2 linked regions of the Rhodohalobacter sp. SW132 genome follow. The protein of the gene in region 2 interacts with the protein of the main gene of each other region in a pairwise test. Links are inferred from orthologs where the notes say so. Each region holds a gene or a part of one and is shown on either strand. Other genes may lie near its edges.

Region 1 (16,416 bases), on a different replicon or contig from region 2:
TCCTGAAACGGAACTCTGTGGTAGGTTACCGTTTCCCCGGTATTATCAAGTGCCTGGTTGATGGCGGCAACTGTTGCGTGTACAGCTGGTTTATGGCTGGCGCCGGCAGTTACGATAGATGAGCCCCGGTTTGACAGGAGTTCACCTGCAAGCACATCAATCCACTCGTGTCCGCTGAGTTGATTTGTGTGGCCGGCATAACCTGAAAGTATGGAAAGGTCATTCGAGAGACGTGCAGCCAGTGCATAAATCATCGCCTCAACTTCAGAAGTCTTCAGTCGAAGTCTGTGATCGGCATATGAACCGGTGATCGTGTAAGAGTTTTCAATGGAGTAGAGACGTGACATCTCATCATCCGTACTTCGTACATTCCTGCCCATGGTGAGGCGGCGCGCATTTTCTACGCTGTTTTTGTCCTCCGATGGGGTCATAAAATCATCATCAAACGAAACAACAAGATCAGCTTCATCAAAATGGTTTACCGTACGAAGGCGCTGCCCGAATGCAAGTTGAGCACCTTCCACGCGGTTGTTATCACCAAATGCTTCATAGGTGACCCACCGGGCGTTTGGAAATCGGTCAAGAGCATTACTCTTCAACCTGTTATAGGTAGGTGAAGAATTGGCTTCGCTGATAAAAAGAATATTTCGGCCGGTATCTTCAAAATGTGATTCGGCAAAAGTAACAAATGCATCAAAATCAGTTGACTGATCGTTATGGCGCGGGGAGCGTGACCTGTCGGGATCATACATTCCCAGCAGTTCAGCCTGATGGTAAATACTTGTTTTCCCACGGCTTGAAGGATGATCTTCGTTTCCTTCGAGTTTTGTGGGACGCCCTTCATTATTGGTCACCAGCAGACCGGTAACGGCGTCCTGAAATGGCATACTTGTAGCGTAAAAATCAGGAACACCCAGAACTTTGTCTTCAGGCTGTTGTGAATATGGAAGAATTTTTTGAACCGGTTTCCGGCAGGATGCAAAACCGGCCAGTGCGATGGAAGCGCCCATTACCCGCAGAAAACTTCTCCGTGAAACCTGGTCGGTTAATTCAGATGCATCTTCAGGAAACTCGCGTTCAGCATACTTTTTGTATTCCTTATTCTTTGCGAGTTCGTTGAGGCTTTTCCAGTAAGTGTTTTCTTTGGTTTGTTGATCACTCATTCTCTGTGGAAAAATTAAATTGAAAAACGTACGTAGATTCGATCATTGCCATTGAGATGTGTCAGAAGTGGCATGCCTGACAATACGTTGGCGCTTTAATATTCTGTTTGGCAACAAGATCGCGGCCAACATCAAGCTGGTCTTCAACCTGGTAACCCATGGTGGTAACCTCCTCAACGGGGCGCACATGTTTTTCAGGTTCGCGGTGGCAATCCAGACACCAGCCCATACTGAGTGGCTCAGCCTGGTATACTATTTCCATTCTGTCCACTCGTCCGTGACACGATTCGCAACCAACACCCACATTCACGTGAGCGGCATGGTTGAAATAAGCATAGTCGGGGAGCATATGTACACGAACCCATTCAATAGGGTCGCCGGTTTCCCAGCTATCGCGTACAAGGGCAAGATCGTCACTGTCGGTTTGAATCTGGTTGTGACAGTTCATACAGGTTTGTGTTGCAGGTATGTTAGCATATTTAGATTCAGTTACCTGCGTGTGGCAGTATTGGCAATCAAGCCCGAGCTGACCTGCGTGCACCTGGTGGCTGAAGGGAACGGGTTGTTCCGGAGCGTAACCAACCTGGGTAAATTCGGGAGAGAAAAAGTACCATACCCCGAATACGATTGCATTTAAAAGGATAATTGTGCCGATAAGAATTCTGCGTGGAGCTTCATTTGTCCACTTTGGGAAAATCTGAGCCATAAAAGGTTATAAGTATTACCTGTTATTTATTAGTAAACCTGCCCTACGTTAAGTTGGACAGAAAGTACCGAAAATATCGAAATGAACATACCAAAGTCGGCAGGCCAATCGTATTTAAAATCGTTCTAAATAAGAAGCCCATTAAAAGAGGGATGCGCTCCATTTTAGGTGGACTAAGATAGCATCCTAATGATATAAATGCCTAAAAAAAGCTCAACTTTCTAATTTAGAAATTGCAAGCATTCCTTTAATGTGAAAGTAAAAACAAAAATTACTGCATGTTAGGTAGTTACATGCATGGGGAATGTATCGGCGTATGTTCTTGTATCTTTAAAGGCCGACGTAAAAAGTTTTTATCTTGGTTTTTATTAGGTAAGGAACTCCGCAAATCTGTAATTTTGTGCGTCAAATTTAATTATATCATCACATCTACTGTAAGCATGGAAAAATCTCTCGATGAAAAAATTACCGTTCAGTTTCTGAAAGAGGTAAGCATTGCAAAGGCGATCGGTTTAATTCTTTTTATCAGTGCAGCAGCTTTTCTGTTCTTGATCTGGCTGCTCTATTTCAAAGAGGCTGCCGAAACTACAGCGGGCTGGGTTGATCAGCTTCCTGCGCTCAATGCACTGCTCAATAGTGCAAGTACGGCGTTTATTATTGCTGGTTTTGTAGCGATAAAAAAGAAAAAATATATCACTCACATGAAGCTGATGCTCACTGCTTTTGTTACATCAGCACTTTTTTTGATAAGCTACCTGGTGTATCACAATTTTGTGGGTCACACTCCATTTCCAGGGGAAGGCTGGATTCGGCCGGTCTATTTCACAATACTCATAACGCATATCATTCTGTCTGCTTTTGTCGTGCCGCTCGTGTTAACCAGCTACTATTTTGCGTTTTCCGGTAAATTTAAAACCCACAGGAAAGTATCCAGGTGGACATTTCCGATATGGCTGTATGTTTCCATAACCGGAGTGGTGATCTTTTTTGTACTGAATGCTTATGTGTGATGGGATTTACTCATCTCAAATAAAAATAGCGTTCTTTGCGATTGTATATCTGACCGGATTATTCTGAGTTATTGAAGGATAGGTTGGATTTATAGGTGACAGTTTTCAGTTGTCCAAAACGATAAATGAATTTGAAAGAAGTTTGAAACCCTGAATACGATCTGTTCTTCTTTTCTCAGATTATCGCTGAGTTTATTGCCGAAATGCGCAGAAAATCTTCGGGAATCAGCGAATTCATCCCCGTAACTCTGCGATAAAAAAGCAGGGGATCGATTTATGATCTATAAAAATATCTATTCCGAATGAACAGAAACGAAGATATTTGATCACATTTTCTAAAAGTTTTGGACAGGATTCTCTTCGAATGTGACTCAGTAAATAAAATGAACCGGCCTTAAAACCTTGGGTTCACAATATTGTTGTAAATGGAACCGAAAGTGTACGATAAGCCAAATGAGATTGAATAATCAAAAGAAGTGGGGCGCTGAACACCGCGGATGATGGATTCGGGATCGTTGGGGTCAACATCTGTAGGCAGTTCGAGCGATAACTGGTCGTTGATGATTCGGTACCGGCCAGAAAGGCTGACAGATAGCCCGCGAATTATTCGAATGTTGAAGGATGGATTCACTTCAAAACGGTTGATACTGGAGTCATGAAAAAAGTGCATACCCGACAGCCGGATATCAATACGTCCCCATCGCTGATCGTAGCGCAGACGGGTAGAGAGTTCCTGCGACATAATAAGTTCTGAATCCTGCAGGAAAATAGTTGTGTTGTAGTATCTGCGGTAGGTTGGGGTTACCTGGTATTGAACAATAAAACGCCGCTGCTGAAATTCATCGTAAGGAAAGAAATTATACTCAATAGCGGGCGCCAGGTAGGTACGCAGCGCAATATTATTGGTTCGGTTAAATCCTACATAAGAGAAAAGAGCCACGGTGGAATGGCTTGTCAGGCTGTACCCGACCATTCCCCAGTAATCACCCCAGTCGCGATTTACATTAAGTGTTCGGTTTGTAAGCTCAACCGTTCGGCGGCGAATTTCTCCACGCATCCGAGCCCTGATTTTCCAGTCATGTGTCGTACGTTCGGCTTCAAATCCGCTGTAGAGACCGAAATTAGTCTCCGTATCCTGACCACTTAAATTTGAGCGCAGGTTCAAATCAAAAATCCAGTTATCCCATGGATCATCAATCTCTTCCTCGTCCTCATCGGTTTCAGGGGCTTCATAGAAAATATCAAGTGCACGCATAGCAACCGTCTGGCTGACATATGGGACCAGGCCAATTTTTATGTAGCGATTCAGCCCGATTCTTCGCTCATCACTGCTATCGGAACTTGGTGAAGTGTAACGGAGGGTATCAACCCGTCCTTCAGGCACACCAATTTCAGAAAAAACAAGTGTGTATTCGCGGCCGCCACCACCGGTACGCTGATCCGTAATGTTCAGATAAATAGAAGCGTCTGATTGATCACGTACATAATTTACAAACGTAACGTTGGAACGGATGTAGGTAACATCACAGGAACTACAATCCAGGTACACATTTGGAATGGGCTCCAGGCTTCCACTTTGTGCATAGAGGCTCTGAGAGTAGAAAAACATCAATAAGAAAAGTAGCCCGGCCGCGGATCGATTCACAAATCTAGTTGATTAATTTAATTTAGGAATCCTAAATATTAGAAAGTCTTAAAAATAATCATTTCACCTGATGAAATTCCACTGAATCTAATGTAAATATTTTCTTTCTACGGAATCAGAATATTCGGGATACTATATATATCTGCCCGGGTTGTTAGGAATTGTGTAAATGGGTGGATAATTTAGATCGAAATTTAATCAAAGATTGTAGACTTGAAGTTTTTAGGATCACAGCTCTCTTATTTTTTTGCAAACAGGCGAACTCGTACCAATGTTAAAAAGCTGCTAAAATTTCTTGGTGTACTTTTTTTAATGTACGTAAGTTATTCTGTTCTTTTCCACTACGTAGCTTTATACGAGGGTCAGGAGCACTCATGGATGACCGGGTTTTACTGGGTATTAGTTACCATGAGCACTCTTGGTTTTGGGGATATAGTTTTCTCATCAGACTTGGGTCGCTCATTTTCGATGTTGGTTCTTTTTTCAGGCGTTCTTTTTCTTTTAGTGATGTTGCCATTCACATTTATTGAATTTTTCTATGCACCCTGGATGAAAGCAATCAATCAAGCCAAGGCTCCCAAAAAGCTGCCTGAAGGAACCAGCAATCATGTGATTATTACGGAACTTAACCCCATAACGGATGCTCTGATCAAAAAACTCGTATCTTACAAGATAGAGTATGCTATTTTGGAACCGGACCTTCAAAAAGCACTCGATCTTGCAGATCTTGACTACAATGTAGTAAATAATGATCCCACGGATTTTGATACATATAAAAATCTCTGCATTGAAGAGGCGAGCCTTGTAGTAGCTTCAGGGGCAGATACTGCAAATACGAATGTTGCTTTTACAGTTAGAGATTTCAACAAGGAAATAAAAATTGTGGCTACAGCTGCGTCTGCAGATTCAGTAGATATTTTACAGCTTGCCGGGGCTGATCATGTATTGCAGATGGGTGAGATTCTTGGGCGTGCTCTGGCACGACGTACACTCGGTGGCAATGCCCGTGTACATGTAATTGGACATATTGATCAATTAGTAATAGGTGAAGCAACTGCGCAGGAAACCCCATTAATAGGAAAAACATTAAGAGAAAGTGGTCTTCGTGAGGCAACGGGTGTATCGGTTGTAGGTATATGGGAGCGTGGGGAGTTTAAACAGGCGCTGCCTGAGTCTGTTATTACAGAAAAGACAGTTTTGGTACTTGCAGGTTCTGTTGAACAGCTAAGGGCATATGATGAACTGGTTAGCATCTATCACGTATCAGACCGGCCTGTAGTGATTATTGGAGCAGGTCGGGTAGGCCGGGCAGCAGCGAGATCGCTGCAAGAACGTGGAATTGACTATCGTATTATTGATAAGAATCCGGAACGTATTCGGAATAAAGATAAATATATTTTAGGTGATGCTGCAGATAGTAAAGTTCTGGAAAAAGCAGGCCTGCATGAGGCCCATACCACATTAATAACTACACATGATGATGATATTAATATATATCTGACCATTTATTGCCGGCAGCTTTCATCAAAAATGGAAATTGTAAGCAGGGCAACGTTTGAAAAAAATATAAATACTCTTCACCGGGCAGGAGCAGATTTTGTGATGTCCTATGCTACAATGGGGGCAAACTCCATCTTTAATATTCTGGAGGGCCAGGACGTATTAATTTTAGCAGAGGGCTTGAATGTTTTTAATCATAAGGTTAATCAAAATCTTGCCGGCAAAAGTTTAATCAAATCGGAAATCAGGAAAAAAACCGGGTGTACTGTGATGGCTATAAAATGTAAAGATGAAGGAATGGTTGTTAGTCCAAAACCTGACCGGGTTTTGAAAATGGATCAGGAGATTATTTTAATTGGTTCACCTGATGGGGAGAGTGAGTTTACCCATAAATTCGAGAAAAATTCCTCATGATATCATACAACCTGATTAAACATATTGGCATTATTAGGTTGTGCGGTACAGGATGTTTTTTATGAGCTCTTGTTACTTGCAACCCTCCAAGGGTTTCGAACCCTTGGAGTATTTTTCGAAGGCGAACCTAATTCTTCCAGAACCAAGGAGTAAAAATCACGAGCACGGTAAAGAGCTCCAGCCGGCCAATCATCATCAGAATGAGTAAAACCCACTTACCCAGGATCGGTACATGCGCATACTCATCGGTAGGCCCAAAATCCCCCCAGGCGGGTCCGATATTGCCAAGACAGGCGATGCTGGCACCCATTGCAGACATAAAGTCGTAGCCCATGAAACTCATAATTAATGCCCCGGCTAAAAAAATGAGGAAATAAACGACAAAAAAACCGAGAATGGTTTTCAGAATTCCTGAATCGATCACCCTGTTTCCGACCCGTACCGGCAGCACAGCATGCGGATGGATAATTTGTTTGAATTCGCGGCCCACGTTTTTTGCGATAATCAAAAGGCGTATCATTTTGATTCCGCCACCGGTTGACCCTGCACACCCACCAGTAAAAAATAATAGAAACAGCAGAAATGAGGTGAAAGGCATCCAGAGTGCGTAGTCGTCTGTTCCAAAACCGGTGGTCGTCAGGATGGCGAGCACCTGGAATGATCCATACCGCAGGGCATCACCAAACGAGTAGTGGTCTATCAGCCAAAGGCCACCTGATACACCCACAATAAACAAAGCCGTTAGCAGCGTATAGAAACGTATTTCTCTGTTGCCCAAAAAACTTTTCAGATCCCCGGTAAATAGTCTGAAATGCATGGCAAAGTTGATACCCGCGAGAAACATAAATATGGTAATCACTACATCAATATAAACGGAGTCGAAACCGCCAACCGAGTCGTTTAGATTTGAAAACCCACCGGTGGCGAGGGTAGAAAAGGCGTGATTGATAGCATCAAACCAATCCATGGCGGGATGCAGCCATAGCAGCAGAAACTGTATAGCGGTCATTCCCAAATACACGGTCCAGAGAAGGAGCGCTGTTTCCCTGATGCGTGGCGTGAGTTTATCGGAGGTGGACCCGGAGTATTCCGCCCGAAAAAGCTCCATACCACCAATACCGAGCAGTGGCAACAAAGCAAGTGTAAGCACAATAATCCCCATGCCGCCAAGCCAGTGGGCGAGCGATCGCCAAAACAGCAGACTATTGTCAAGGTCTTCAATCGCGGGATTTATAATTCCGGCCGGTGTTTCCCCGCCGAGAATAGTAGCTCCCGTAGTGCTCAGTCCGCTCATGGTTTCAAATACGGCATCCGTATACGATTCCAGGGTGCCGGATAATGTGAACGGAAGAGCACCGATTAAAGACCCGATGAACCAGGTGAGAGTAACAATTAAAAATGCCTCTCTCATTCTTAGTTCTTCTACCGGACGATAGATGAAATATAGCGCTGAACCGGCTGCCATCGATCCGGTTGCGGTAATCAGGAAGGCTTCCCAGGAAGGCTCATTGTAAATCAATGCAATCAGAAAAGGCAGAAGGAGTGCAAAACCAAGGAAGAAAATCAACCCGCCAAGAATTCCGCTAACCAGCTTAAAATCTATTCTCGGCCTGTTTTTACTCTGTTTAAGCTGATCAATCATCAGAATATTTTTTCTACTTCTTTAATGGCTTTCGGCAGCGCAAAAATTATAACCCGGTCATCTTTCCGGATGACTGAACTTCCGGTTGCGACTTCCACGTTATCCCCACTAACAATTCCGCCAATAACGATTCCATCGGGAATTTTCATCGAGTGGATGGGTGTATTTAAGATCTGGCAGTTTTCCCCGGCAATAACTTCAATTACCTCTGCCTTAATCCCGGTAAGTGCTTTTACGGTAAGCATCATACCTTGCCGGATTTGTCGGTGAATTTCATCGGATGCAGAGGCTTTTACATTTACAATTGCATCAATCCCAATAGTTTGGCTGAGTGGAACGTATTGTGATTTTGAGACCAGCGCTACTGTTTTTTGCACCTCCAGGTGTTTGGCCATCAAACAGGAAATGATGTTGGACTCCTCATCTTCCGTAACGGAAATAAAGGCATCCATCTCTTGTACCCCTTCGATTACCAGCAAGTTTGGGTCGGTAGGATCACCATTCAGTACGAGAATCTCTCTTTGTGCCCCGGCGATGCTACTGGCAAGTTCTTTATCGGGTTCAATTAGTTTAACCTGCCACCGTTTTTGATCGGCAGATAATTTTTTTGCAAGTAATCTGCCAACCTCACTTCCGCCGGCAATCATTACCTTTCGAAGTTTAATATCATCATGCCCGGTTAACATGACCAGTTTTTTCACGTGTTCAGTTCGTGTGATCAAAAAAACATGATCCAATGGTACCAACCGGTTATTTCCCCTGGGAATGATTGTAGATCCCCGCCTGGAAATAGCAACAACCCTGAAATCGATGTTTTCGAGGATACTGGCAACTTCAACTAATGTCTTATTAGCGATTTCAGATTGACTTTCAACCCGCAAACCGATCATCTGCAGGCGGTTCTCAGCTAATGGGACGACGTCGCTGGCAGACGCACGTTTAACCAGCTGAAAGATTTCGTTGGCCGCACTCTCTTCCGGGTGGATGAGAACATCAATTCCGAGCTCAGAAGGGGGAATAGGAGCATCTTTTCGGGAAAGTTCGTCGTTGCGCACACGTGCAATAACTCTTTTTACTCCCAGTCGTTTTGCCATCATAGAAGCGATAATATTAACTTCATCAACACTTGTAACAGCAACCATCATGTCGGCTTGTTTGGCACCGGCGTCGACGAGGGCATGGGGTGAGGTGGCATTACCCTGAACGGTAAGTACGTCCAGGTTTTCAATAACCCGCTGTAAACATCTCTGGCGCTGGTCAAGAACGGTTACATCGTGTTGTTCTTCAGAAAGGATTTTACTAAGCTCAAATCCCACTTCACCGGCACCAGCAATAAGTATTTTCACAACATTTCATCTGCATTTGAAGTCAGGGCTAAACTATAACTATTTATATCTAAATCAAATAGTCGCTGTGAGCCACATTTTAAAGAAAACAAACTTACGCACATCACGGATAAATAATATGGTTTTCATCACCAGTCAAATCTTTGAACAGTAGGGAAATGACTCGAAGTTTATATGTACGCTGTTTTTTTACGTAGAATTAATACGTCATCTAAGAGAACTTTCTAAGCAGTTCCAGACAAGCCTCCGGCATGACTGGCTCTCCAATTTCAACACGCCGGAAACTGTGCTGATTTATATCCCGGCAGCTCAGGTCGATCTGATCCATAAACCGCGAGATCGTCGGGATGTCACATCCAAAAAAGATGGTTTCAATTTTTGCCCAAATAGCCGCGCTCATGCACATCGGGCACGGCTCGCAGGTTGTATAGAGTGTAAAACCGGAGAGGTCCGTTTTTTTGATGTGCTCCCCAAGATTACGAATGGCCATGATCTCAGCATGCGCGGTGGGATCGTTCAGCTCTTTGGTCTGATTGGCCGCCGTAACAAAAAGCTGGTCACCCATCGCCAATGCCGCTCCAAAAGGAGTTTGATATTTTTCAGCAATTTCAATTGCTGCGTTCATGTGTGGTAGATGTGGTTTCATGGTTCAAGGTTCAGGGTTCAAGGTGCAGGGCGCAGGATCGAAGATTTATACTTATCGCTGTTCTACGCTTTGTATATATTTGTAGATCATTCTGCCAGTTTGATCCAGTTTTTCCGAAATTCTTTTGAATTCTGTTTGATCGTTAAATGAGCCTGTTTCAATAAGTGTTTCTAGGTGGTCTCGAGTTTCATCAACGGATGAATGAGCATAAACCAGAAATCGAATAAAATCTGCTTTATATCTCCTTCGTCCATAGCCCTCAACAATATTTGAACGAATGGATTTTGATGATCTTCTGATTTGACTGCCCGTTTCGTACAATTCAAATTTTGGCAGCTGCATTGTCATCGTATGAATCTCTACGGATAGCTCTTTAGCTAATTGCCAGATTTTTAACTTTTTGTAGCTCATATCAAGAGAACTTTTATTTACTCATTATATAAGTAAGAGTAAAAATCTCAAGATACCTTACACTAAATGTCCAAATTACTTTTAATCTACATCTTGAACCCTGATCCCTGATCCCTGAACCTTGTACCCTGCACCTTGCACCCTGTACCGACAATTCTGGCAGGAACTTCGCTTCGCTCAGCACTCTGCCAGGTTGCCCTGCACCCTGAATCCTGTACCTTGCGCCCTGCACCCTGAACCCTGAACTACTTCAAATGCCTGTTCAAATATCGTGTATACACCTGGTGAAGCAGCAGGTAGCTTTGTTGATTATACGCCACGCCATGAGCTCCGGGAGGATAAATTCTAACATCAATATCTTTTCCGGCATTCGTGAACGCGGTAAGCATTTGCATGGTGTTTTGAATGTGCACGTTTTCGTCCATTGAGGAGTGTGCCACAAGCATATTTCCGGTAAAATTCCGTGCGTGTTCCATTACGGAACTGTTGGTATAATTCTCTTCATTTTCCTCAAGAAGGCCCATGTACCGTTCGGTGTAGATGGTGTCGTAGAGCCGCCAATCGGTGACCGGCGCACCAACCAGGCCCACCTGGAACACGCCGGGATGAAGCACCATAGAGAGCGCGGCAACATACCCGCCATAACTGTGGCCGCGGATAGCCATTCGCTCCTGATCCACCCAGTCGTAGGAACCGAGATACTTTGCAGTTTGAACCACATCATAAGTCTCCCATTCTCCGAGGTTTTCATACACTACCTTTTCGAAATCACGGCCATATCCGCCGCTTCCGCGATTATTCACATTGGCGATGACAAATCCTTCCTGGGCGAGGTACTGCACCCAGGCGTTCGTTTCGAACTGATTGTATACACCTTGTGAACTCGGACCGCCATAAATCATCATAATGAGCGGGTGAGCGTGTTCGGGGTCAAAATCGGGCGGGCGGATCATATAACCATCCAGTTCCTGACCGTCTTCCGTAGTGAAACTGAAAAGTTCGCGCGGTGAATAGTTATACTCTTCGATGTACTGCTTCACCCGTTCATTGGCTACCAGCATTTCGAGCTGATCACCGCCATTTTCCGTTGTGCGGAGCTCAACCTGTGTTGGTGTCTCCACATTTGACCATGTATCAATAAAATATTTGCCGTCAGGTCCCATGCTGATTGAGTGGCGGCCCGCAGTTTCCGTGTATTTGTTTTTGCCGCTGCCATCAAACCGGATTGAATAGAGATGCCTTTCCAGCGGACTTTCTTCAGTAGATTCATAATAGATGCGCTCCTTATCGGAGTTCACGGCAAAAACGTTGGTTACTTCCCAATCACCATCTGTAACCTGGTTCATCAGGTCACCGCTGTAACTGTAGCGATAGAGATGTTTATATCCATTTCGATCGGATATCCATAAAAACTCGTCGCGATTTTCCGGGAAGAAAAAGTAGTCATCAATTCCGGCAAAAAAATCATAGACATCAATCCAGCCGGCATCCGACTTTTCCTCCATCACCATCTCACCGCTGCCGTTTGTAGCATCATGAAAGTGGAGCTGAAGCTGATTTTGCTGACGATTCATCCACACAACGGCCAGTTCACCGTCGTTGCTGGTCCAGTAGATTCTTGGGATCAAGCCATCTCCGATGTCAAGGTCCATCCAACGGTTTTCGCCGGTTTCGGTATCTATCACTCCGATGTTCACAACCGGGTTTTCTGAGCCGACTTTAGGGTAGGGGATATCTGTATATTCGGGATAGCTACCTTCGTAGTCGGTGGAAACAAACCGTTCCACATGATCTTCATCACTCTGCCAGTAGGCGATGTAGCGGCTGTCGTTCGACCATTTCCACGCCTGCACCAGTCCGAACTCCTCTTCATACACCCATCCAAAACGTCCGTTATAAAGATTCTCCTCTGAATCGAACGTAAGCTGGGTTTCTTCACCCGATTCCAGGTCAAAAACAAACATTTCGCCATCGCGGTGATAGGCAACTTTTCTGCCGTCCGGTGATAGTTCTGCCGTGAAGGCTGCACCGGCGATCAAATCAAGGGATTCATCTTCGATTGAGTAGTAGTAATAATCGGCCGTGCCGGAATACCGGTAGATGGGGCTGAAATTTGATTGAAATACGAGATACCTGAAATCAGCAGACCACTGGAATGAGCGGAATTCGAACTGACGATCACTATCGGGGAAGGTCAGGCCGGAGGTGTTCAGGATCAGTTCATCAGACTGGTCAGTCGGGTTGTATGCCCGAATTTCTGTGGTGCGGGTTTCGGGATCCTGAATCATGTAGGAGTAGCGCTCACCGCCATCAATCCATGTTACATTCTGCGGACCACTAAGCCCGGAAAGCTGACCGGCGGAAAACAGCGCATGCTGCAGACTCTGATAGTGGAGAGTCTCATCCTGGTTCTGCCCCTGAACGCCGGAAGCAGAGAAGCAGATAAAGAGAATCAGGATACTGAAAATTGATTTACACGTAACAGATAATCGCATAGAAAATTATTTTTCAGATAGAGTTATTCGGCAGACACCTGCTCACAACGAGCTGAACTGATCTTGAGTGTAAATAAGAAATGAAATTCTTTGATCAGATTGAAACCAATTGTGATTTTAGAAAGCCGGATTACCAGCCTGAGATTATTTGAATGTAAATTTATCCGATTAGTTCCACAACAGCCGCAAGCCATTCAGAACCACAAGAAGGGTGCTGCCCTCGTGGCAATTCCCATCGGTTAAATGCATAAGGTTGATCTGTATGTACAAAGCCTCACAAATATAAATGAGTTCATATCAATGCGAAGTGCTTAGTTGCATTCAGTGAAAAGTTAGAGTTCAAATCCAGATGAGAGAGACTTTAAGTTTTTTATGAGATTGATTAGGGGTAAGACAGGTAATTATCTGTACTACGTACGAATGAACCTGAAAATTTGATATGAATTTTGGTGTTTTGTCATTATTAAAATGCCATTTAGTACACGAACGATACAGCGGCTGAACGTCAGAAATAACTGAAGGCGGTGAATCTAAATTGGTTGTTCTGCTAACTTAAAAAAAGCTTTTTTATGACTGCATTTATTGTAGAGGATAACGCAATCCAATGTTTGGTGCTTAAAATGTTACTCAACAAGCTTGGGCTCCAACTTGTTGGAATGCAAGAGAACGGGAATAAAGCTGTAACTCAAATCATTGAGAAAAAGCCAGCGATTGTATTTCTGGATATTATGTTAACGGATAGTTTTGACGGTATTTGCGTGGCCAGAGAGATAAAAAAAGTGTATAACCCGATTATCGTTTACGTTACGGGGAACTCTGATCACCAGACAAAAAACAGGGCTGAAGAAATAGGTTTTCACGATTTCATTTCCAAACCAGTGTCATTAGGCAGACTTAAAAAGTGTATTCCCTTAACTGGCAGCTACAATTAATGAAGCCATTACATCCCGGTAATACAGTTTAAGGAAATTGAGAATTCAGATTTCACGATTGACAACATTATACGTGTGTGATGAAAAGTAAACTACTGATTTTTATATGCTTGATGTTTATGATAACCTCAGGCTGCACGACTGTACAGTCACTGGTATCGCAGCAAAATCAAAAAGAAGTTCTTTTTTATACTACATACGGTTTTCAGCAGGGAGATGAGTGGGTGATTCCCATGCGTGTATTTGTTCACCGCCAAAGAAACAGAACCAAGGGAGTTGCAGCTTCTTTTGCAGCCAGAAGATACGGATTGAACGACTATGAAAAAGAGCTTTTCAAAACAAGAGCTGACGATTTTGTTGCGGATGGAGAATGGAGGGAAGTTGTGGAATTTGTGTTTGCAAAAGACCCGGAAAACAGAGCCTATCGAATTAAAAACAAAAACGGAAAGGTGCTGAGAACGGATTTTGATGGATTAAAAGAGGGGTATATCCGGATTCCGGTCAGTCGGGCCGATTCGCTTTTACACTATCAACAAACAACGGATAACTGGCTGGATATTCAGGCGGTTTCGAACCTTCACGATGGGAACGGAAAAATTCAATTACTGGAACCTGAAGGTGTTTCGGTAATCTCGGATATTGATGACACGATTAAAGTAACGGAACTTCCTGCCGGTTCTGATGTGGTGATTCGAAATACATTTTTTAAAGATTTTGAGGCTGCACCCGGAATGTATAGTCTGTACGATATCTGGAAAGAAAATAACGCTGCATTCCATTATGTATCCGGCGCTCCCTGGCAGCTATATGACCCGATCACATCCTTTCTGTTTGATGTGGAAAGAGAGAGTTTGTATCCAAAAGGTTCATTTCATATGAAAACGGTAAGAAAAAGTTTTTTTAACCCCGGGACATGGGCCGATTTCGGTAAGTTATTGTTTGGCAAAAATGTGACCAAAAATCAAAAAACAGGACAAATAACCACACTTTTAGAGAGGTTTCCAGAGCGCCGGTTTATACTCGTTGGCGATTCCGGCGAGAAGGACCCTGAAATTTATTCGGCCATGAGAGAGCGGTATCCTGAGCAGGTAAAGAAAATAATTATTCGCGATGTCGTGAATGCCCGCGAACATGAACCGGATCGCCTTACGGGTATGGAAATTATTCCTGCACGTACGATATATTCAGGGGTATCTCAGAAATAGTGATGCTTTTCATTTAGGTTATATCGCGGTAAGTTAATCCTGATTATACGAAATTAATGAAAGCACTCGGATTTGGAATTTTTACTGCTTTTCTTTGCCCTGTCAAAAAGCTCCTCACTGGATGATGTACAGCTATCAATCAGCATCAAAAACGGTGATCAAAAAGCGTTCAGGGCATTTTTTGATAAACACTACCCGGCTCTTTATCGGTTTATGCGAAGCCGGGGAATGAGCCATGATGAGGCTGAAGACCTGGTGCAGAAAGCGTTTGTGATGATATGGGATAAACGTTCCGGAATTGACGAGACCAAATCGCTCCGTGCTTATCTTTTTCAGATTGCATACTCCCGCATGCTCAATCATGTTGATTATCATTCTAAATTTAAAGACGATGATCCTCCGGAAGAAGATATAAGTGTGAAGAATCCAGAGACGGATACCGATTATGCAGAACTGGTAGCTCATATAAAAAGAATTATTGCTTCCATGCCTGAAAAAAGAGGCATGGTGTTTGAGTTCTGTTTTATGAAACAGTTTACCTACAAGGAGACCGCAGAAACTATGGATGTGAGTGTTAAAACTGTTGAAAATCACATGGCTCTTGCATTTAAGGACATGCGGACAGCCTTGGTTGATGTATACGGTAAAGAATTATCGGACCGTTTTTTAAAATAACCCGGCTAATTGATTGGGGGTAGGACATGCCCTTAGCTGTACTACAGAAAACGGACTCTCTTATAGCTGAATATCCATGAAATACAGATTAATAGTAACTCTGATCATCGTTGGCGCACAAATCCTGTTGCAGGCTTGTTCGGTAGATGGATATGATCAAACTGATAGCTCACTATCAACAGAAGAATCGCTCATTACGGGGCAGATTGTCGGAGAATCTATTTCAGAAAACCAGAGTGGCCTTCTTTCAAGTTTTTCGGAAGCTTTTGCCATTACCACTCCATCCGGACTTACCGACGGTCCCTCCGCCATTGTAACCGGAAGTTTCAGGAATATTGAAAACTATACGTACAGTTTTGACCCTGAGACAGGAGATCATTCCGCAACGTTTACAAAGCAATCAATATCTGAGGGTATCAGCACACAAACCGATTATTCATTGAACTACAGATTTCTTGATTCTGACGGTGAGACTCTTGAATTCCCGAATAATCAGAATGAAGAAATTGAAGCCGTTGATTTCAGGGCAGTACGCAATGGTGAAATAGAAACTTCATCCAAGCGATCTATCTACACCCGGACCGACAGGCTGTTTATCGACGGAATTTCCGAGTCTGCAGATATTT
Region 2 (16,358 bases):
TTCCATCAACTCCGCAATCATCAGGAACGTTGCAGCTGCCCGTTCACCCAATTTCGATCGGTTCATTCAGCCGTTTCAATTTTACGGAAGAGATGATTGAAGCCTATTTCCTGGAATGGATACGTATCTGTCAACTTCAGCGAAAGCCAATCCATCTTTTTTACCATCCCAATGACGGTCACGCTGACGTTCTGAGATCTATTTTTAAACAGGCTGATACCCATTCAACAAAGTGGCTGACCTATTCGCAGTGGGCAAATTGGTGGAAAAAACGGTCATCCCATTTATTGAACCCGGTTTTCGATACAGAAACCGGGAATCTGGCGCTCAATCAAACCGGGGAAATTCCGGCAGCCGTTCATCACGATAACAAGATGTTATGTACCACCGGATCGGGAAATATTGATCTGGATGATCGGCGATTCTCTGTGTACATTTCGCCCGAATGGATTGAATGGATAAACCGAAGAAGAAATGGCCGGAAACTCTCGCTTTTCAGGATGAAAAAAGATCAACTTATGACGAGCCTTTGGAGGAACCGGTCATGAAAATTTTGATGATTGCCCCGCTCTCCGCCGGAATTGTACACGGAGGTGTTCGTATGCAGAGTGCCAAAACACTTGAGTATCTGCGTACCCGTGGTCACGAGGTTGCGGCCTATAATCCGTGGGAACATTACGAACCGGAATCGTTCGACATCATCCACCTGTTTCTTGCAGGCAATGAAACTCTAACTCTCGCCAAAAATCTCAGGAACAGATCGACCCGGTTTGTGCTCTCCCCGGTCTTTTTCACCCGCAGATCTGCGTCAACAATTCGGAATATATTGTCCATGGAAGATATTGGAAGCCAATTGTTAAAAGGATTCAGTTCTGATTATTCTATCAAGGCGGATGTGTGCAGATCAGCAGATCTAATTTTGCCAAACACAATGGATGAAGCCAACCTGATTATTGATGGATTTGGAGTTCCGATCGAGAACGTTACGGTGGTTCCAAACGGCGTGGAAAATCGGTTCGAAAATGCTTCTGCGGATCCATTCATTCAAAAATATGGGTTGAAAGATTTTACGCTTTTTGTGGGTGATGCATCCGCTGCCCGAAAAAATGTGTTGCCCATGCTTGAACAGTATGGAGCTGACGATCCGCCGTTGGTGATTATCGGAGCGCTTGATGAGTCCGATTACTCTTCTGCCTGCCGAAAGTTGATCAAAGCTTCTGACAACATTCATTACCTGGGACCGATAAATCATGACGATCCGATGCTTGAATCTGCTTACAAAGCTGCGGCCGTATTTGTACTCCCTTCCCTTTTTGAAACACCGGGTATCGCCGCACTGGAGGCGGGCCTTGCCGGATGCCGTATTGCAATTACCGGATTAGGCGGTACCCGTGAATATTTTGGGGATCATGCGTTTTATATCAATCCTGATAAACAGGAATCGATCATTCGGGCGATCCGGAATGCACATCAGGCAGAAGAGTCCCCGGAATTAAAAAACAGAATTAAAAAACAGTTTACCTGGCAGGCTGTTGCAGAAAAAACTGAAGCTGCTTACCAATCCATTTTATGAATAAACCGATAACCATTTTATTCGGTACCCGGCCGGAAGCGATAAAAGTTGCGCCCGTGATCTTGAAACTCCGGGAAAAGAACATTCCGGTGCGGGTGATACATACCGGTCAGCATGCCGAGCTGGCTGATGAAATATTGAGAACATTTGATATAAAGCCGGATTTACGTCTTGAGATGATGAAAAAGTCACAGACGCCTATCGACTTGCTCCAGCGTCTGCTGAAATCACTGCCCGAATGGATATCAGCAGAACACACCGGCGTTCTGCTGGTTCAGGGAGATACAACTACTGCACTTGCGGGTGCGCTAACCGCACATCACCAACAAGTGCCGCTTGCCCATCTTGAGGCGGGCCTCCGTTCCGGTGACCGTTCACAGCCTTTTCCTGAAGAAGCGAACCGCACGCTGATCAGCCATCTTGCCGATGCACATTTTGCACCCACGGCAAGTGCTCGTAAAAATCTACTCGCTGAAAATATATCGCCGGAATCGATCCACATCACCGGAAATTCTGTGGTTGATGCATTGCAGATGATCGTAAAACGGTCCGGGCATTCGGTAAGTGAAATTCGCGGCAAATACAGTGCAGAAAAGAAAAAACTGATATTACTCACCACACACCGCCGCGAAAACTTTGGGGAGCCGCTTCGCCAGATTTTTGAGGCCGTATCAGAACTTGCTTCACGTTATCGCGATTTGAAAATCCTGTTTCCTGCCCATCCCAATCCAAATGTTCAGGATTTGCTTCATCTGCTTGATCATCAACCCTCCATTGAACTAATCAAACCGCTCAATTACCTCGAATTTGTACCGCTGATGGCTGCATCTGATCTGATTCTCACAGATTCGGGCGGTATTCAGGAAGAAGCTCCCGCACTTGGTACGCCGGTCCTCGTTCTGCGAAAGAAAACCGAACGTCCGGAGCTGATAGAAAGCGGCGCTGGAAAGCTGATTGGCACCGATAAGCAGAAAATTATCGAAGCGACAGAGTTTTACCTGCAAACGATGAATCACACTGGCCCTGCTGAAATTTTCGGAGATGGTAATACTGCAGAACGGGTGGTTCAGATTTTAAAAGAGATGAACAGGTAAATGGTAGTTAAGCACAGTTTATTCAGAGCTCTTAATTTTGTCCAAAAGTCGGGTATCACTATTTAAAAGTTTATAGTTGAAAAATCCCCTCTCGAAAATTCGGAAACAACTGTAGCTTGAGCGGGGATTTCACCAACTGGATCCCTGTGGGAAGGGGTGTATTTCCCGGAGCCTTGATCATAATTGTAGTCGTATTTTGGCTGCTTGCCCTTTCTACACACCCCTCGATTTGAAAATCTGCGTTCCGCAGTTTTCAAATCCTTTCCCCTTCGACAGGCTGTGAGAAAATTGTTTCCCCAAAGAAAATGCACTTAAATAAATTAAGATTTCTGCCATTTTCTCAGCTTCCAGACTTTCTGACCCACCCCCGTCCCCTCCCTATCGCGCCCTAACGGGACTTGATAGGGAGGGGAGCTTCAATACAAGGTTTGACACCTTAAAAAATAATGAATGCCAACGAATGAGAGTGTAAAATCTCACAGCCTCTTGAGCGGGGATTTAAGGGGGGCTCGATCAAAAAAGTATTCGCATTTTGGCTCCTGGCCCTTTCAACACACCCCTCGATTTGAAAATCTGCGTTCCGCAGTTTTCAAATCCTTTTCGCTAACGCGGGTAAAAAGAGGAACCCTCTCGAGAGGGGATTTTCCATCACGAATCCCGGATTCCTGATGATAGGGGCACTTCAATCATTTCCGGTCCAAAGAGGTAACTTCTGATTAACCGAATTAATTCAATCCACGTCTGTTCAGAAGATTGGTTACATCGGGATCGCCGCCTCTGTATTCACGGTAAAGTTCCATCGCGTCGCGGCTTCCTCCGCGCGAGAGAATATGCTCGCGGTACCGGTCACCGTTTTCGCGGGTTAATCCTCCCTGCTCTTTCATAAATGCAAATGCATCCGCTGCAAGAATTTCACTCCAGATGTAGGCGTAATAATTAGCAGAATATCCGCCGGAGAATACGTGTGCAAAGTAAGGTGATTTGTAGCGGGGAGGAATCACCGGGTTATCGAGATTATATTTTTCGAGAGACCGGTTTTCAAACTCCACTACATCGTCGGGTACGGAGCCTTCTTCGAGCAGATGCCACTCCATATCTACCATCGTCGCGCCGAGGTATTCATACGTATCGAAACCCTGGTTGAATTCCCGAGCCTCGATCAGGCGGTCGAGCAGATCCTGGGGAATGCGTTCCCCGGTTTCGTAGTGAACGGCGTAGTTTTCCAGAACTTCAGGCAGTATCGCCCAATCTTCTTCAAATGTGGATGGAAATTCAACAAAATCGCGGGGTACGGAGGTACCAGCGAGTGAGGGATAAGTTACATCAGAAAAAAGACCGTGAACGGCGTGACCCATTTCGTGAAACAGTGTGGTAACGTTATCAAAACTAATCAGTGCGGGATCTCCCTCTGCAGGCGGCGTGATGTTGAGCACGTTGACCACAACCGGTTTTTTATCCAGCAGGTGAGATTGCACAACAAACGAGTTCATCCAGGCACCGCCGCGTTTTGAATCGCGCGAAAAGAAATCGCCGTAAAAAAGTCCGAGTTCGCTGTCGTCGCTGTCGTAAACTGTGAAGACACGCACATCAGGGTGGTACACAGGGATATCATCACGTTCTTCAAATCGAATGCCGTACAAACGCTCCATCGTGTAGAACACGCCATCTTTCAGAACCGTGTCGAGTTCAAAATATGCGCGGACTTCATCATCGTTGAAATCATAACGCTCGCTTCTCACTTTTTCGGCGTAGTATTCCCAATCCCAGGGCTGCAATTCATCATCAATTCCATCGCGCTGCATCATTTCTGTGATCAGCCTGCCTTCTTCATTGGCATTTTCAACTACAGCTGGAATAAGTCCGTTGAGCATTTCGAGGACGTTATCGGGGTGACCCGCAGTTTGAGGTTCGATCGCATATTCGGCATAATTCTGATATCCCAGAAGAGCAACCCGCTCTGCCCTCAATTCCGCGAGTTCCAGCACAATCGGGCGGGTATCTATCCCACCGTCCTCACCAATTCCGCGATTAGCGGATGCTTCCCATAGTTTTTGTCGCATTTCCCGGTTGTTCAGCGACGTCAGCAGCGGATGCCGTGTGGTATTGCTGATGCTGATGAGATATTTCCCATCCTCATCGCGTCGTTCTGCCGCTTCACGGGCCGATGCAATTCGATCGCTGCTCAAACCGTCGAGCATCGATTCATCTTCCACAATTACAGAACGTTCGCGTGTCATATCGAGCAGTTTTTCCTGGAATTCTGTGGTTAGCGACGAAATCCGTTCGTTGATCTCCCGCATTCTGCGTTGCTGATCATCGGTGAGCCGGGCTCCGGCACGTACAAAATCGAGGTGTGTATCTTCAAGAAGCTTAAGCGATTCATCATCCAGACCGAGATTTTCACGGTTATTGTAAAGCTGATCTACCCGCTCAAATAGTGTGCTGTTCAGCAGAATATCATCACTGTGCGCGGCCAGTTTTGGCGCAAGTTCAGATTGAATATCCTGAATCTGATCGTTGGTATGAGCTGATGCAAGATTAAAAAATACCCGCTGAACTCTTGTCAGGAGTCTGCCTGACCGCTCCATCTCCACAATCGTATTCTCAAAAGTGGGTTCTTCCGAGTTGTTGGCAATCCGCTCAATCTCCTCCAGGTGTTCTTCCATCCCTGCCGTAAATGCGGGCATAAAATGGTCATCGTTAATCTGGTTAAAATCGGGCGCCTCAAACGGCAGGGTGCTCTCTTCCGAAAACGGGTTCTCGCTCATATCAATATCATTAGTTTGGTTATCGCAGGCCGCAGCAAAAAAAACTGCCAGCAGCAGAAAGGAAATCTGTTTTAGTTTCATGGGTTGATCAGGTGTTGGTTAAAAATATTTTGTTTTAAACGCTACGCATCGGGATAAATTGATTTCTTAGCAGCGAGAAGTGTGTTTTTCATCAGCATGGCTACCGTCATTGGGCCAACTCCGCCCGGAACCGGTGTGATCCAACTCGCTTTTTCGCGCAGTCCTTCAAAATCGCAATCGCCTACCAGCTTGTAGCCTTTTTTGCTGGTTTCATCAGCCACACGATTAATTCCCACGTCGATGATTACAACACCCTCTTTCACCATTTCTGCTTTAATCAGCCCGGGCTGCCCCGCGGCAACAATCAGAATATCGGCATCAATGGTGTGGCGGGTGATATCTTTTGTGTACTTATGACAAATGGTTGTAGTCGCTTTTCCTGACGAATTTTCCCTGGAAAGCATAATGGCCATTGGCGAACCAACAATATTGGATGCCCCAACAACCACGGCATGTTTACTTTTCACCTGAATGCTGTAATGTTTAAAGAGTTCAAAGATTCCAGCGGGTGTACACGAACGAAACGTAGGTTGATCCACAGCAAGGCGACCCACGTTCATGGGGTGAAACCCGTCTACATCTTTTCGATGATCGATACTCTCAATAACATCGTGAGATGATAAATGCGACGGAAGCGGAAGCTGTACCAGTATGCCGTCCACACTGCTGCTTTCATTAAATTTTCGAATCTCCTGCTTCAATTCTTTGGCAGAGATGGTATCTGAGAGGTGTGCTGTTCCAGTTTCAATTCCAACATCATTACACGCCCTGGTTTTTGCGCCAATATAGGTGGAAGATGCGGGATCGCTCCCAATCTGAATCACCTGAAGAAAAGGCGGGCGGTTGCCCTGTTTCACCCAGCTTTCAACATCCTCCCTAATCTGGCTGCGGGTCAGTTCTGCTACTTTTTTTCCATCAATTAGTTGTGCGGACATAATGTAGTTTAGCGTTCTATATCGTATTTTTTCATTTTATTGTAAATATGGCTTCTCTGGATATCTATCGCGTCGGCTGTAGCCGAAACATTCCAATCGTGCTCCTCCAGCTTATTCAGCAGATAATACCGTTCGGCCTGCTCTTTATACTCCTGGAAAGAAAGCGACTGCTCGGCAAGTTCTTTCAGGTCGGATTTTGTACCCGTTTTCATCGAGCCGAGATGAGTAACGTCATCCCGATCGATACTCTCACCATCCGAAAGAAGCGCCATTCTTTCCACAGCGTTCTGCAGTTCCCGGATGTTGCCCGACCACTGATGTGATTTCAGCTCTTCAAGAGCATCATCCGTAAACGACTTTCCGGCATAGATAATTTCTTTATCAGAAAGCTGTGAGAGAAACCACCTGGCCAGCAGCGGAATATCATCCTTTCGCTCACGCAGCGGCGGCAGTTTGATGGGAATCACGTTGATGCGGTGATAAAGATCTTCCCGAAACCTGTTCTCGCGAATCTCTTCTTCAAGATCGCGGTTGGTTGCACAGATGACCCTCACGTCAACATCAATTCGTTCATTGCCCCCAACACGTGTAATCTGATTTTCCTGCAGTACCCGAAGCACTTTTGCCTGTGCATCGGGGCTCATATCACCGATTTCATCCAGGAAAAGCGTTCCGCCGTCCGCCTGCTCAAATTTTCCGATGCGCCGATCTGAAGCGCCCGTAAACGCGCCTTTTTCGTGACCAAACAATTCACTTTCCAATAGTTCTGACGGAATAGCCGCGCAGTTCACATCCACAAACTTTTTGGATGCCCGTTTGCTCTTTTCGTGAATCCAGCGTGCCACAAGTTCTTTTCCAGTTCCATTTTCACCGGTGATGAGAATACGGCTGGTGCTGGGCGCTACTTTTTCAATCGTTTTTTTGATGCGGGCAATAGCAGGACTTTCACCAACCATTTCCTTCACATTGTTCAGCTCGCTTCGGATGCGTTTGTTTTCCTCTACCAGTTCATTGCGGGACAATGCATTGCGAACGCTAATTAATAATCTGTTTAGGTCCGGCGGCTTCTCAATGAAATCAAATGCACCAATCTTTGTAGCCTGAACGGCAATCTTAATGGTGCCGTGTCCGCTGATCATAATCACAGGCAGATCGGGATGGGTTTCCCGAATGTTTTCCAGCACCTCAATTCCGTCCATGCCTTTCATTTTGATATCGAGTATCACAAGGTCCACTTTAGATTCCCGGATCTGCTGCAGAGCGGTCTCCCCGCCCTCCGCCTGGAGCACGTTATACTGTTCAAATTCAAGAATTTCACTCAGACTGTTCCGGATGCTTTTCTCATCGTCCGTAACAAGTATGGTCGGTTTCTTATTTGCCATCGGATCAGTAGTTCGTGTATAAATAATTTAAAATACGTTCGTGGATCAAATCCACTACGGCTGTCCGCACAGTATAGTTGTTTGTTGCGATTGTAACAACGAGCCGATCTCCTCCAGCGGTTTCAAGATAACCGCTCAGGCTCCTGACGCCCGATAAAAATCCTGTTTTGCCCCGAAATCCATCCGATACCGGGCTGTTGTGAAACCGATAGCGAAGCGTGCCATTTCGGCTGCCCACCGACAAGCTGTTCAGGTATATATCAAAATAGGGTTTATACTGTATCTGGAAGAGAAAATGATTGAGTTCCCCGGCTTTCAGCTGTGTAGCCGGTGCCATTCCGGATGCATCGCGAAGCATGATCGAACCGGGAGTAAATCCGTTCGATTCCATATACTCTTCAAGCAGCTGTAACCCGAGTTCAGTGGTTCCCTGAACTCCATATTTTTCTGAAGCTAAATACTTTAACAGCATCTCAGTATAAAAATTATCACTCTCTCTGTTCAGCCGGGTAATCATTGTAGAAAGAGGTTTCGACCGGTGTGAATCCAGCGGAGTAAACCCGGGGGCGTCCCAGTTCACACGCTCCTGCGATACAAGCAGCTGGCCCCTGACGTTGATGCCATGTCTGTCAAGATAGCGGCTGAATGTATCAATAAAAAAGAGAGAGGGATTATGTATGCTAAGCGGCTCAGTTTCGTAATATCCTTGCGGGAGCCTGCTTCTCAGGTAGATTGTGTTTTCTCCCAGTTCCCGGCGGTACGATTCATCAAAACGGGTACCTTGCGGCGTGATCGTCTGCTCGTTCACAAACCGGACATACGGCGTATCAAACGGGAACCATGTGATTGAAGGTCTGGATCCGGGACTGCCATCCGCCCTCACTTCCAGGTTCACCACATTCATATTAAATGAGAGCGCGCTTATTTCAGGTGCATAATAGTAACTCAAATCATCCCATTCCCATCCTCTTGGATACGGCACATCATCAAAAAGTCCGTCGTGCCCGATGATATTTCCATCAATTGTTTCGATACCCATTGAGTCGAGAACGGAGTACCAACGTTCAAACAGAAAAAACGGATCGTCATACGCTTCACCGTTAATGGATGGATCGCCGTTTCCGCGAATATAAAGATCACCGCGCCAGGTTTGTCCGTCTTGTTCCCCGGTTCCGTAGAGTTTGGTGTTGAATTGGTGATCATGCCCCAGAAGCTCCAGAAATGCTGCGGATGATACAAGCTTCAGGTTCGAAGCCGGACGGATCAGCTTATCGCCGTTATAATCATAAATAACATTGTTTTCGGAATCGCGCACAACAACCGACCAGAATGATGATGCAGCATGACTTTGACGAATGATATCCTGTACGGGGTCAACGGTTTGAAAACCCCTGGCCGGCGTAATGAGACCGAAAAGCAAAAACCCGAAACATAAAAGGGACGGAAAAAATGGGAAGTGGTGATTCTTCACGTCAGTTACCGAAATATTCGATCTCCTCGCGCTGAAACGTCTCAAAAATTTCATCTGCAGACGTACAACCGATCAGTTTCTCCCGGAATGATGAGCTGTTCATCAGCCGCGATATTCGGCTCAGTAACTTAATGTGTGTATTGCATTTACTTTCGGGACCGACCAGAAGAAATACAATTTTAACAGGCTCATTATCGATAGAATTGAAGTCAATGGGATCCTCAAGAAGTGCAAAACTTGCAAGAATATCATCGATTTGTGAGCATTTTCCGTGCGGGATGGCAAGCTGCTTCCCCACTCCGGTTGACATGATCTCCTCCCGTTCAAAAACAGAAGAACGTATCTTTTCAAGTTGATCACTGTTCACTTTTGGCTCAAGAAGATCAACAAGTTCGTTGATGAGATCCTTTTTGTCATCTGCCTTTAAGCCTGCAATAATGGTTGATTTGTCAAGAAGTGAATAAATGTCCATAAATCCGTAATGCCCAGTATCGATAATTTTAAATAGATGCCGAAGATAACAGGAATTATGATAAATTACTTATTTCATAATCCCGATTCCCGGCCAATGACGGAATAAAACGAAACAGCGTTCCCATTATTGGCTGATGATCTGCAATTGCCCGGTTCCGGGCCTGATTAAAGTGCAAATTCTATTTACCCGCCCGTTACTTTTTTGCTACCTTTAAGGATGCAATTAAACATGTATAACAGATGGTAAAACCGGCTCTCTCTATCTTTAAAAAAGAGATCGCCATTGAGCTGCGTACGCGTTATGCGCTCAATACCCTGCTCGCCTTCACCGGTGCTTCTCTGCTGTTGATTTTATTTACGCTTCGTGCTGATCAGCTGGATCCAACCCCGAAAAGCGGCCTGGTGTGGATCATCATATTATTTGCTGCTATGACGGGCATGATGCGTTCTTTTGTGCAGGAAGCGGATAAAAAAACGTGGGATCTTTTGAAACTACATGCAAAACCGTCGCAGATTTTCATCGGCAAACTTGCATATAATTTTGTCTTTCTGCTGGTACTCCACATTTTTACGATTTTTTTCTACATCATCATGATGAACATGGTTATTGTGGATGTTCCGTTTCTGCTTTCAGCCATCTTTTTTGGCGCTGCAGGTCTGGCAAGCGTCACTACGCTAACATCAGCGATGATTGCCCAGGCAGACCGTCGCGGCGCGGTGTTCTCGGTTCTCTGTATTCCGCTGATTGTGCCGCTTCTGCTGATTTTAACGTCTGTTACCCGAACCGCGCTTATTGAAGGGGTAACGGACGATGCGTACAACGACCTGGCCGCACTCATTGGATACTGCGGAGTGATGATAAGTGCCGGGATCATACTATTTGATTTTATTTGGGAGGATTGATGAACATACTTAATGAACAAATAAACCTTGGAAACCGTCGAATTGTCGGCCAATCGCATGCGCTTGACCAGGTCGAAAAAATATTCAGGTCCGACAGGCTGAGCCACGCCTATCTGATCACCGGACCCGACGGTTCGGGGAAAACTCCCTTCGCATTGGCGATGGCTGAAGCGATCAATGGAATCGATCATCTCACCGATCTGAAAGGTACCGCAAAGAGTAAAAAATCGAGCTGGTACACCCATCCCGATATTCATGTTTTCATACCGCTTCCCACATCATCCGGAACAAATGAACTAAAAGAACGAATTAAGCTCCTCGCGGAAGATCCATACAAAATTGTTGATTTCACACTGCGGCCTGACCTGAATAACGACTCCAGTTCAAAAAATAAGCGGGCATTTTACTATATCGATTATTATCGCGATGAAATTCGCCCCAAAACGGTTCTGAAACCGAACGAAGGCCGGCGGACGGTCATGGTCATCACGGGAATTGATACGATGAGAAAAGAGGCTGCAAATGCATTTTTGAAGCTTCTTGAAGAGCCTGCAGGAAATGTTATGTTTATCCTAACGGCTGATAAAACCGATCAGCTGTTGCCCACCATCATGTCGCGCTGTCAGCAGATCCGGCTGGCGCCACTCTCAAGAGAAGAAATCTCCGATGGGTTGCAAAGGTTTGATGGATTTGAGAAAAAAGATGCCGATTTCCTGGCCCGTATTTCTGATGGCAATTACGCTCTCTGCCGCTATCTTGATTTGAAAGAGATGCAGAAATCAAGAGCTGAAACTGTTGATTTTCTTCGGTATTCCTATACCCAGGATGCGCCCGAGCTCGTTCCACTGATTGAAGGGTGGCAGTCCAGGCTAAACCTCGAAGGACAGATCGCCCTCAGCAACACACTGGAGCAGCTTCTTCGGGATATCATGATCTACAGGGAAACACAAAACCGCGATCTGATAATTAACGTAGACCAGCTGGATGTGATAAAAAAGTTTTGCAAATCCCTTGGCGATGCAAGGCTGGAAGAGATGATTGAAGAGATTCAAAATCTTAAGCAGCTTTTCTACAATAATGTTCAATTTAAGCTTATCTTTACAGCACTCGCCTTTCGCTTCGGAAACCTGATGAGAGGTACAGAGCCCGATATACCAAACAGCAAACCCTGGCAGCATCTACCTGCATACAGTGAATCTTAACCATGCGTACCAACGATTCTCTACCCTTCGTAAAAATTCACGGTGCAGGAAACGATTTCGTTCTCTTTGATAACCGCACGCTGCAGCTCTCTGATAAACAGATTGCATCCATCACTCCCAGATTAAGTAACCGGAAGTTCGGCGTTGGATCCGATGGCGTAATTGCCCTGAATTACGATGACGAAAAACAGGCAGATCTGGTGATGACCTATAAAAACCCGGATGGCAGCGATGCCGGGATGTGTGGAAACGGAGCTCGTTGTTTTGCTTCCTACGCCGTTACCCTGGGTGCTCCGCACGAATTTTCGTTTCGTGTGCACGATAAAATTTACCAGGCAACGGTTAATGAAAAATCCGTTACCATCGACTTTCCATTAACCACGACTGTAAAACAGGTTACAATTGAGGATAAAGAATATCTTAATATTTACACCAATACTGAGCACATCGTTGGTGTTCGGCCGAAAGCTGAACTCAAAAACGAGTCCGAACTTATATCTACAGGGCGGCAATTGCGCCAGCACGAAAAATTTTCACCGAAAGGTACAAACGTGAACTTTATTGCCGGAACAGATCGCAGCCAACTTTCGCTGCAAACATACGAACGAGGAGTTGAAAATCTTACACTCGCCTGTGGAACCGGGGCTATCGCCTCCGCCCTTGCCTGGCACCATTTACAGGAGAGCGGCACAGGTGAATTCAGATACCAAATTAATGTGAAGGGAGGTACGCTTTTCGTTCATTTTACGTTTTCATCCGTGAACAACAGCTATTCATCCATAAAACTTGAAGGCCCTACTGCTTTTGTATTTGAAGGACGATACTTTTTTTAAACTTTTTTGCCTGTTTTTACTGTCAATTGCGGTTACTGCCTGTGGTACATCAGAAAACGGCAGCCGGGACCAGGGTGCAGCTGCGTCTGAATATAGCCAGCCGGAAAACCTGTTTACGGTTCCCGGTCAGATGAATGCCAGCGACCTGGTCTACTCTGTACGTTTAAACCGTGCCGGCAGTATAAACGCAGCCCCGGTCATCCGCCTGAATTCCTCGCAGCAACTCAGTCTGAATTTCGATCTGTTAGAATATAATTCGCGGCAGCTGCGTATTACGTTTACCCATCACAATCCTGACTGGAGCCAATCGGGACTGGCTGAAGATTTTTTTAAAGACGGATATTTTAGCCTGAATATCCCCACCGGAAGATTAAGCCGGGCAGAACGTCCAACCTATCGGCAATACAGTTACAATTTTCCGAACGATGATATCCAATTCCTCGTCAGCGGTAATTACATGCTGCAGGTTGAAGATGCGGATAGCGGTGATTTTATGTTCTCCATGCCATTTTTCATTACCGAAAATGAAGGTTCTATCCGATCCCAGGTTGAAACAAGAACAGTTCCCCGGCAGGATGGGCGCATTTCCCACCGGCCCCGAAGCGTTTTTGAACTCCCGGATTTCGTAACAACACCTCAGTTTGATCTCGAATTCTATTACATACAAAATCAATTCTGGGGACGTGCACGGCAAGCTCAGGAACTGGATACATCCACACAGGGCGAAGTTCTGTTTGAAATGCGCCAGGAGAATTCATTTACCGGAGATTATGAATTCCAGCAGCTCGATCTAACAGATTTAACCCTTCAGGCACCTCAAATCCTGGAGTATAATCCAACGGAAATCCCGCCCCGGGTTCTCCTTTTTGATGATGTTCAGGGGTTTTCGGCATCCAGAACCCGTCTACCCGGGTCCCGGTTAACCAACCCGGATACGGACCTTTCAGCCCGGTATGCCAACGTACATTTCCGTTTTCAGCCCGACAGCAGGATTTCACAAAATTCCACGATCTATCTTGTAGGTGATTTTAACAACTGGGCGATACAATCTGATTACCGGCTAAGATATCACCCGGAAACCGACCGGTGGAGAACGAACGGATTTATCAAAACCGGCACGTATGCATACAAATATCTGTTGATTGAGAACAACCAGATTAACGATCTTGCGCTCGATGATTCGTTTACGCGAACCGAACAGGAATATCATGCATTTGTCTATTACCGGGACCCCAATCGGTTTTATTACCGCCTACTTCAAACCAATAACTTTTTCGAAAATTCCTGATCAGCAACTATGGGAAGAGCATTAAAATTTTTCGCCGCATTCTTTTTTACCGCAGTCATTATCTTCGGATCTATCTTATTTCTGAACTGGCAGCCATTCACCGTATTTTTTGAAAATCGTGATGCGATGGTCGAAGGCAGTGAATGGGTGGAAGAGACCTACTCCTTACAAGGTTTATCACGATACATTGAGCAGAATCCCGAACACGTTTCTTTTGTGAGCAAGGTTATGGTACCGGCCGACTCCACCATCCGTTACGGTGAAGACATCCGGCGTCCGATGGGAACCACATCAAACCTGTTTATACTGATCGCCGGAGCCGCAGGTATTGAAAATGGAGATTTTAATCCCGATACACGAATTCAATGGAGTTCCATCAGCAGTCACCAGCTGCCTGATGTGAATCAATCAGAACATGAGCAGAGTTTCAGGGCAGCCGACAGGCGTGGCTGGATACAGGATGGTGAAATCACCCTGGATCATGCAATGAAACTGCTGGCTGAATATAATGATCTCGCGCTGTCCGACTATCTCTGGTGGAATATCGGCCCTGAGAGGTGGGATGCATTATCCCAAACGCTGCAGCTGGAACAAACGGATCTGCCCCTGCCCTTTTCCGGTCTCTACATGACTCTCTCGCCCGGACTCCGGCAGATGGAAGCAGACGAAATTTATCGTATTGAATCTGAAAAAGAGACTGCTGATTTTCGTTCTCTCGTTATAGACTTTTCGGAACGCTTTCTGCATGAGGATGATTTCAGGGATTCCGTTCGTACATACACCCGCGAAAAGCGTCTTGGAAATACCTTTATGGAGGAACGAGACGGGCTGGGACTATTTCCCAAAACCACTGCCCGGGAAATGACCGATATTCTGGAGCAAATCGCCTCAGAAAATTTGATCAGCCCGGGTGTCAGCAATCAGGTGATGGAATGGCTGCGATGGCCGATGGAGCAGCAGTCAGGTATCACCAGGGACTTCAGCGATTACGGTGCGATTTATGATCACCGGATGGGACTCCTTACAGGAATTGATATCGGTACTTCTGCATATACGGGAGACACTACCGTACAGGCCGTATTTTTTGATAGAATTCAAATTGCTTTCTGGTTTCATATGTCAAGCAATCACATGCACCAGGATTTTCAGCAGCGCATGATTTTTGATCCGGCGATGATCATACAGATGCAACAGGTTGCCGACAGAGCCGGCAACGGATCCGCCACCGTTTTAAGTGACGAATAGAACAAATAGTTAAATCATGAATAAATATTATTTTCTCTTTCTGATCTGGTTGCTCCCTGCTTATTTTTTATTTCAGGGAGGGTACCAGTTACTGGTATACAACGGGTTAAATAGCACTTACGAGAATGGTGAAAGCTACGTAGCGGATGTGATCGATTTTGATGTAAAACAGATTGCAGCCCAAACCAACGGCTATGTTGTGCTGCGTTTCGAGCTTCAGGATGGTGAACGTGTTGAAGAACGACTTGCTCTGCCCGTTCAAATGGCACAGGTGATTATGGAGTCTGAACTCATACCGGTCCGCTACAGCAGCAATTCATTCAACCCGATTGTGATGCTTCCCACCTACGAACTTCAAAAAAGCGTGGTTTCTGTAAATATGGCTGTCTCTTTTATCAGCCTTATTGCGGTTTTAATCGTGGCGTTTTTTGTTACCCGTTTTGCATTACGCAGAATCAGAGATGGTGAAGAAAAAATTGAAATTGAACAGATTGACGCTGAAACCGCTATAGCATAAGCTGGATATGTCAAATAAAAACACCCTCTATCTCATTCCTACTCCAATATCAAAACGCAAAGAAAACCTGGCTCTGCCTGAACATACACTTTCGGTGATCCGGTCACTGAACTGTTTTGTTGTTGAAAAAATGCAGACCACCGAGAGTTTTTTACAATGGATTAAACATCCAACCCCAACGTATAAACAGACCTTCCGGGTACTCAACAAAAAAACACCCGATCATGAAGTGATAAGCTTTATGAATTTGCTCAGCGAAGAGGATGTCGGGCTGATGTCGGAGGCGGGTGCACCTGCAGTAGCTGATCCGGGAGCCAAACTTGTAAACCTCGCCCATCAGCAGGGGCACCCGGTTGTTCCGCTGATCGGACCGTCATCCATTTTGCTTGCGTTGATGGGATCAGGAATGAATGGTCAGTCGTTTACCTTTCACGGGTATCTTCCCATCCAGGAGAAATCGAGAATACAGGAAATTCAGGAACTTGAAAAAGAATCGGCAGTCCGGAAACGAACCCAGATTTTCATGGAAACTCCGCATCGAAACAGTTCTCTTTATGATCAGCTTCTCAAACATTGCAGACTCTCCACCCGG

The links.
Region 1: the proteins of DYD21_RS06650 (region 2) and trkA interact in binary tests that used the Escherichia coli proteins (3 or more experiments, as listed by UniProt). The link is inferred for Rhodohalobacter sp. SW132 from one-to-one orthologs.

The regions. Positions count from the first base shown.
Region 1 is NZ_QUOK01000006.1:155,234-171,649, reverse strand. Bases 7,254-10,063 are described here. They hold trkA (Trk system potassium transporter TrkA), read right to left. Parts: upstream 9,427-10,063; coding sequence 8,080-9,426; downstream 7,254-8,079. Other genes in these bases: DYD21_RS12850 (nucleoside deaminase), read right to left, coding at 9,638-10,063; DYD21_RS12860 (TrkH family potassium uptake protein), read right to left, coding at 7,254-8,080. Also shown: DYD21_RS12885 (TAT-variant-translocated molybdopterin oxidoreductase), read right to left, coding at 1-1,163; DYD21_RS12880 (cytochrome c3 family protein), read right to left, coding at 1,225-1,869; DYD21_RS12875 (DUF420 domain-containing protein), read left to right, coding at 2,310-2,879; DYD21_RS12870 (hypothetical protein), read right to left, coding at 3,274-4,524; DYD21_RS12865 (TrkA family potassium uptake protein), read left to right, coding at 4,738-6,438; more of DYD21_RS12860, read right to left, coding at 6,566-7,253; more of DYD21_RS12850, read right to left, coding at 10,064-10,072; DYD21_RS12845 (four helix bundle protein), read right to left, coding at 10,124-10,483; DYD21_RS12840 (S9 family peptidase), read right to left, coding at 10,729-12,978; DYD21_RS12835 (response regulator), read left to right, coding at 13,548-13,910; DYD21_RS12830 (App1 family protein), read left to right, coding at 13,991-15,115; DYD21_RS12825 (sigma-70 family RNA polymerase sigma factor), read left to right, coding at 15,188-15,790; DYD21_RS12820 (DUF5666 domain-containing protein), read left to right, coding at 15,867-16,416. UniProt on the Escherichia coli protein: Part of the constitutive potassium transport systems TrkG and TrkH. May regulate the transport activity of TrkG and TrkH systems. Binds to NAD(+) and NADH.
Region 2 is NZ_QUOK01000002.1:462,223-478,580, forward strand. What follows is about bases 8,042-10,793. They hold DYD21_RS06650 (PTS sugar transporter subunit IIA), read right to left. Parts: upstream 9,777-10,793; coding sequence 9,306-9,776; downstream 8,042-9,305. Other genes in these bases: dacB (D-alanyl-D-alanine carboxypeptidase/D-alanyl-D-alanine-endopeptidase), read right to left, coding at 8,042-9,304; DYD21_RS06655 (heme exporter protein CcmB), read left to right, coding at 10,019-10,681; DYD21_RS06660 (DNA polymerase III subunit delta' C-terminal domain-containing protein), read left to right, coding at 10,681-10,793. In the rest of the region: DYD21_RS06615 (polysaccharide deacetylase family protein), read left to right, coding at 1-548; DYD21_RS06620 (glycosyltransferase), read left to right, coding at 545-1,573; wecB (non-hydrolyzing UDP-N-acetylglucosamine 2-epimerase), read left to right, coding at 1,570-2,667; DYD21_RS06630 (M3 family metallopeptidase), read right to left, coding at 3,393-5,516; bifunctional methylenetetrahydrofolate dehydrogenase/methenyltetrahydrofolate cyclohydrolase FolD, read right to left, coding at 5,558-6,451; DYD21_RS06640 (sigma-54 dependent transcriptional regulator), read right to left, coding at 6,460-7,833; more of dacB, read right to left, coding at 7,838-8,041; more of DYD21_RS06660, read left to right, coding at 10,794-11,883; dapF (diaminopimelate epimerase), read left to right, coding at 11,886-12,716; DYD21_RS06670 (type IX secretion system plug protein domain-containing protein), read left to right, coding at 12,694-14,004; DYD21_RS06675 (serine hydrolase), read left to right, coding at 14,014-15,249; DYD21_RS06680 (hypothetical protein), read left to right, coding at 15,266-15,766; DYD21_RS06685 (SAM-dependent methyltransferase), read left to right, coding at 15,774-16,358. UniProt on the Escherichia coli protein: Seems to have a role in regulating nitrogen assimilation.